DNA from 3 places in the Pseudomonas sp. Sample_16 genome. Region 1 is predicted to be linked to each of the others. Evidence: predicted binding sites of a transcription regulator. Region 1 holds the regulator's gene; each other region holds the start of a gene.
What was found. The regulator FliA, encoded in region 1, starts transcription of late flagellar genes. The targets are predictions, from matches to a motif close to CTAAAGTTTNNNNNNNNNNNGCCGNTAA.
Positions count from the first base shown of each region.

Region 2: the regulator FliA is predicted to act here: its motif matches at 1,044-1,071, upstream of D8U69_RS01770 (methyl-accepting chemotaxis protein).
Region 3: the regulator FliA is predicted to act here: its motif matches at 892-919, upstream of D8U69_RS10595 (methyl-accepting chemotaxis protein).

Region 1 covers NZ_RCOB01000197.1:111,605-113,861, forward strand. Annotated here, with positions in the region: gene D8U69_RS26360 (protein phosphatase CheZ) at 1-252, opposite strand, end outside; gene D8U69_RS26365 (chemotaxis response regulator CheY) at 272-643, opposite strand; gene fliA (RNA polymerase sigma factor FliA) at 810-1,550, opposite strand; gene fleN (flagellar synthesis regulator FleN) at 1,547-2,257, opposite strand, start outside.
Region 2 covers NZ_RCOB01000015.1:25,821-28,077, reverse strand. Annotated here, with positions in the region: gene D8U69_RS01775 (helicase HerA-like domain-containing protein) at 1-1,029, opposite strand, end outside; gene D8U69_RS01770 (methyl-accepting chemotaxis protein) at 1,218-2,257, shown strand, end outside.
Region 3 covers NZ_RCOB01000070.1:47,630-49,886, reverse strand. Annotated here, with positions in the region: gene D8U69_RS10600 (undecaprenyl-diphosphate phosphatase) at 1-756, opposite strand, end outside; gene D8U69_RS10595 (methyl-accepting chemotaxis protein) at 1,015-2,257, shown strand, end outside.

The DNA of each region.
Region 1 (2,257 bases):
GTCGGTGATCTGTGACACCTCTTCGGCTTGCGGCATGTGCGGGTCAATCTGAAAATTGACGATCGCGCTATGCAGCTCGCGCGTGAGCTTGCCCACTTCCTGATACAGGCCGCGGTCACGGGTCTGGTTGAGCTCATGGATCAATTGCACAGCATCGCCAAACCTGCCCTTTTCAAGGCTCGCGACCAGTTCGACGGCGTGTTTTTTCAGGGTCGATTCAAAATCGCCCTGCGAAGATTCGTTATGCCCCATAGCTCCCCCGTGGCGCAGTTCAACCGATGCGTTCGAAAATCTTCTCGATTTTTTCTTTCAACGCCTGGGCCGTGAAGGGTTTGACCACATAGCCGTTTACACCGGCCTGGGCCGCTTCGATGATCTGCTCGCGCTTGGCTTCAGCGGTCACCATCAACACCGGCAGGTGCTTGAGCTTTTCATCGGCACGCACGTGACGCAGCAGATCGATACCGGTCATGCCAGGCATGTTCCAGTCGGTCACCAGAAAGTCGATGCTCCCGCTGTTGAGGACCGGAATGGCGGTAGTGCCATCGTCGGCCTCGACCGTGTTGGTGAACCCAAGGTCACGCAACAGGTTTTTTATGATCCGCCGCATCGTTGAGAAGTCATCAACGATGAGGATTTTCATGTTCTTGTCCAATTCGACCTCCAAGCAGACTAAAACGCGCCCAGCACCTGGACGCGCCATTTCAATCAATCTGGCAAAGCACTCGATGACTGTCTGGAGTACAACGAAGCGAGACCGGCGCGGTTCATCACCCCACCAGCCACGTCGCAGTGCCCCCACACTGCCTTCAGCGCGCTCGCCACTCTCCCAAACGCCCCCTTAAACGGGCCGCGCACTGGCTATGTAACTGGCTGACCCGAGATTCGCTGACCCCCAGGACCTCACCGATTTCCTTGAGATTCAACTCTTCGTCGTAGTACAGCGCCAACACCAGTCGCTCGCGCTCCGGCAAATTGGCAATCGCGTCCGCCAGCGCTGCCTGGAAGCGTTCATCCTCCAGATCGCGTGACGGCTCGAGATGAGCACTCGCGCCATCCTCGTGCAGCCCTTCGTGTTCGCCGTCCTGCAACAGATCGTCGAAACTGAATAACCGGCTGCCCAGGGTGTCGTTCAAAATCCCGTAATAATCGTCGAGACTCAATTGGAGTTCGGCCGCAACTTCGTGATCTTTAGCGTCACGGCCGGTTTTCGCTTCAATCGAGCGGATGGCGTCGCTGACCATGCGGGTATTGCGGTGGACCGAGCGTGGCGCCCAGTCACCCTTGCGCACTTCATCGAGCATGGCGCCGCGGATGCGGATGCCCGCGTACGTCTCGAAACTCGCGCCTTTGCTGGCGTCGTATTTGGTCGAGACTTCCAGCAGGCCGATCATCCCGGCCTGGATCAAGTCTTCGACCTGGACACTGGCCGGCAGACGCGCCAGCAAGTGATAGGCAATGCGTTTGACCAGCGGCGCGTAACGCTCGATCAGCTCGTACTGCGCATCGCGTGCCGATTTCTTGTAGAGGTTGTAGCCGCTGGCTGTCATAGCACGGGTCCTGCCGTTTGTTGCACGAGGCGTTCGACGAAGAACTCCAGATGCCCACGCGGGTTGGCGGGCAACGGCCAGGTGTCGACCTTCTGCGCGATTGCCTTGAACGCCAGCGAGCACTTGGAGCGCGGGAATGCTTCGTAGACGGCACGCTGTTTTTGCACGGCCTTGCGCACGCTTTCGTCATAAGGCACGGCGCCGACGTATTGCAGGGCGACGTCGAGGAAACGATCCGTGACCTTGGTCAACTTGGCGAACAGATTGCGCCCTTCCTGCGGGCTCTGGGCCATGTTGGCCAGCACGCGGAAACGGTTCATGCCGTAGTCACGGTTGAGCAGTTTGATCAGGGCGTAGGCGTCGGTAATGGAGGTCGGCTCGTCGCAGACCACCAGCAACACTTCCTGGGCGGCACGGACAAAACTGACTACCGAGTCACCAATCCCCGCAGCGGTGTCGATCACCAGTACGTCGAGGTTGTCGCCGATATCGCTGAAGGCCTGGATCAGGCCGGCGTGCTGCGCCGGGCTCAAGTGAACCATGCTCTGGGTGCCGGACGCGGCGGGAACGATGCGGATGCCGCCGGGGCCCTGCAACAGGACGTCGCGCAGCTCGCAGCGACCTTCGATCACGTCGGCCAGGGTCCGTTTGGGTGTCAGCCCCAGCAGAACGTCGACGTTCGCCAGCCCCAGATCGGCGTCCAGCAG
Region 2 (2,257 bases), on a different contig from region 1:
GTCAGCCACCGCCCGCAGGGATTTCTGCTCCTTGGCGGTGAACGCACGCAAGCCGTGCTGGACGCGCAAACCCAGTTGCGCCAGCACATCGTCCGGCAGGTCGCCCGGCGATTGGGTGACGAAATACACCCCCACTCCTTTCGAACGTATCAGCCGCACCACTTGTTCCAGGCGATCCTGCAACGCCTTGGGGGTCCCGGCAAACAACAGATGCGCCTCGTCGAAAAACAACGCCAACAGCGGTTTGTCCGAATCACCGCGCTCCGGCAATTGCTCGAACAATTCGGCCAGCAACCACAACAGAAACGTCGCGTAGACCTTCGGCGCTTCGTGCACCAGCCGACTGGCATCGAGCAAATGAATGCGACCACGACCGTCGACTGTCGGTTGCAGAATGTCTTCGAGTTGCAGCGCCGGCTCACCGAACAGCGCCTCCGCCCCCTGTTGTTCGAGCGTTGCCAGACGCCGCAGCAGGGCTTGGCTGGAACCGGTGGTCATCAGCGCCGCATCATCGCCGAGCAGCTGTGGATGATCCTTGAGGTGATTGAGCAATGCCTTCAGGTCTTTGAGGTCCAGCAGCAACAAGCCTTCGCGGTCGGCGACCTTGAACGCGGCATACAGCGCCGATTGCTGACTGTCCGTCAGCTCCAACAGGCTACCCAACAATAACGGGCCCATTTCGCTCAAGGTTGTGCGCAGTGGATGACCGGACTGCCCGTGAATGTCCCACAAGGTCACCGGATAAGCCTGAGGCTTGTGGTTCAGCCAGGGCATCCCGGCGATTCGCTCGGCAATCTTGCCCTGGGGATTACCGGCTGCACCCAGACCGCAGAGATCGCCCTTGATATCGGCGGCAAATACCGCGACTCCGGCATCACTGAAGGCTTCGGCCATACGTTGCAAGGTGACGGTCTTGCCCGTCCCGGTAGCCCCCGCAATCAAACCGTGACGGTTGGCCAGGCGCATGGCCTGGGCGATCGGCTGCCCGGAAAGATCGGCGCCGATAACGAGTTGCAATGAGTCATGCATTTGGTCACCCATGGTTAATCTTTGATCCTTCACGGCCGATAGAAATAGCAACAAAGCAGACAGACACAATCTGGTAGGACATTTCCCTTAAGGAGCGATGGAAATATCACTTGCTTTCAACCCTGCCCCTTTTGCGTTCCTTTATAAAAGCACGCGCTGGGCAATAAGACCTTAGCGGACCCCAAGCCATGAATAAAAATCTACGCTTCAGCCATAAAATCCTGCTTGCCGCCGCCCTCATCGTCATTGCCACTTTCGCCTCATTCACCCTGTACAACGACTATTTACAGCGTAATGCCATCCGCGAAGACCTGGACAACTATCTCAACGAGATGGGGGATGTCACCGCCAACAACATCCAGACATGGTTGACCGGCCGGATTCTGCTGATCGAAAACCTTTCGCAAAACATCGCCATCAACCCGGAACAAGCCAACGTAGCCGCCCTGCTTGAACAGAAAGCGCTGACCTCGACGTTCATGGCGTCCTACCTGGGCGATGCCACCGGGCATTTCACCATCAGACCCGACGCGAAGATGCCCGATGGCTTCGATCCACGGGTCCGCCCTTGGTACAAGGGGGCGGAAAACAGCAGCACGCCGACCCTGACCGAGCCCTATATCGATGCGGCGACCGGTCAAACCATCATTTCCATGGCCATGGCCTCGAAAAAATCCGGGCAAAGCATCGGCGTGATCGGCGGTGACCTGAGCCTGCAAACGCTGATCGATACCCTCAGCGCCCGCGACTTCGACGGCATGGGCTACGCCTTTCTGGTCAGCGCCGACGGCAAAATCCTGGTTCACCCGGACAAAGCGCTGGTGATGAAGTCCCTGAGCGAGGCGTATCCGAAAGACACGCCGCGAATCGGCAACGGTTTCAGTGAAGTCGATGTCGACGGCAAGACCCGCATCGTCAGCTTCACGCCGATCAAAGGCTTACCCTCGGTCAACTGGTACATCGGCTTGTCCATCGACAAGGAAAAAGCCTTCTCGATGCTCAGCGAATTCCGCGCTTCAGCGGTGGTGGCGACCGTCATCGCGGTGGCAATCATCATCGCCCTGCTGGGCATGCTGATCCGCATCCTGATTCAGCCGCTGCACGTCATGACCCGCGCCATGGCCGACATTGCCGACGGCGAAGGCGACCTGACCAAGCGCCTGACCATCGTCAACAACGATGAGTTCGGCACGCTCGGCACGGCATTCAACCGTTTCGTCGAGCGTAT
Region 3 (2,257 bases), on a different contig from region 1:
ATACCAGGCGAACGCCGCATAACTATGGCTGGCGATGAATTTGAGCAAGCCACGTACGGCGATCATCGCAAAGATGAAAGCGGTGACGAAACCTATCGCGAACACCGGGAAGTCTGCCGGCACGAACAGGTCGCGGTACTTGTAGCCCGAGTACACCGCGGCACCGACCATGGTCGGCATGGCCAGGAAGAACGAGAACTCGGTAGCGGTCTTGCGCGACAGGCCGAACAGCAGTCCACCGATGATCGTCGAGCCGGAGCGCGAAGTGCCGGGAATCATCGCCAGGCACTGGGCGAAACCCACCTTGAGCGCATCTTTCCAGGTGATGTCATCGACGGTTTCGGCATGCACTTCATGCTGACGCTTTTCGGCCCACAGCATGATCACGCCACCCACGACCAGGGCTGCGGCCACGGTGATCGGGTTGAACAGGTAATGGTGAATCAAGTCAGCGAAGATCACCCCCAACACCACGGCCGGCAGGAAGGCAATCAGCAGGTTCGCGGTGAAACGTCGCGCACTCGGCTGGGTTGGCAATCCAATGACCACGTCGAAAATCTTGCGGCGAAACTCCCAGACCACCGCCAGGATCGCCCCGAGCTGGATGATGATGTTGAACGCCATGGCGCGTTCACCACCGAACTCGAGCAAGTCCGCAACAATGATCTGGTGCCCGGTACTGGAAATGGGCAAAAACTCTGTCAGTCCTTCTACAACGCCAAGAATCAAAGCCTGAAAGGCAGTCCAAAGGTCCATCAATCCCCCAAAAGGCTATGCATCTGCGCATGCCCCGTCATTAATACCAAGCGTTCACTGCGATCAGCGTCGTTGAAGTCCGCGTGCGCAAAGTCCCCCCTGGCCCCTGAAAATCGCGTGGAAAATCAATTTGGATTCAGGTTTTTGCGCGCCGGGCCGAAATCCTAACAGACAAGTCTGAAAAGCGCTGCCGCGTTATCGGACCTGGCAGGATGCTGGCGATCACTTTACAAAAACAAGAAACCGGAGCACCGCGTTATGAACAGCTTGCGCAATATGTCGATCAGCCGTCGGTTGTGGCTCATCTTGATCGTGGCCGTCATGATGCTGCTGGCCTTGGGCGTTTTGATGCTCAAGCAGATTCACGATGACCTGTATGACGCCAAGGCTCAAAAAACCCAGCATGTGGTGCAGACGGCCAGCGGTATCTTGAGTTATTACCATGGCCTGGAGACCACCGGCACGCTGAGCCGTGAAGACGCCCAGAAACAGGCGCTGACCGCCGTACGCGGCCTGCGCTATGACCAGAATGACTACTTCTGGATCAACGATCTGACGCCGGTGATGATCATGCACCCGGCCAACCCGAAGCTCGACGGCCAGAACCTTTCGGCGATCCGCGATCCCGACGGTTTTGCCGTGTTCAACGAAATGGTCGCCGTGGCCAAGAGCAAAGGCGCCGGGATCATCAATTACCGCTGGCCGAAACCGGGGGCCAGCGCGCCGGTCGAGAAAACCTCCTACGTCAAACTGTTCGAGCCCTGGGGCTGGGTGCTCGGCTCGGGGGTGTACATCGATGACATGCAGGCCGAGTTTTACGGGCAAGTATGGAAAGCAACGATCATTGGGGTGACCATTGCGCTGATCATGGTTGCGCTGGTGATCCTGATTGCCCGCAGCATCGTGCGTCCGCTCCAGGAAACCGTGAACGCAATGGCCAACATTGCCAGCGGTGAAAGTGATCTGACCCGCAGCCTGGACACCCATGGCCAGGATGAAGTCACGCAACTGGCGCGGCACTTCAATGCTTTCACCGCCAAACTGCGCCTGGTGATCGGCGAGTTGCAGGCATCTGCCAGTGCCTTGGGCCAGTCGTCCAGCGAACTGGGCAACGACGCCACTCAGGCCCAGCAACGCAGCCAGCAACAGTCGCAGCAAATGGAACTGGTGGCCACGGCGATCAACCAAGTCACCTATGGCGTGCAGGATGTGGCCAAGAACGCCGAACATGCCGCCAGTGAAATGCGCGACGCCGAAGCCCAGGCTCAACAAGGCCAGATCAACATCGACGGCAGCCTGCAACAGATCGATACGCTGTCTTCGACCATCGATCAGGCCGTGGAAGTCATTCGTACCCTGGCCGCCGAAAGCACGCAGATCGGCAGCGTGCTGGAGGTGATCCGCTCCATCGCCGAGCAGACCAATCTGCTGGCCTTGAACGCGGCCATCGAGGCTGCCCGTGCCGGCGAGCAAGGTCGCGGATTTGCCGTGGTGGCCGATG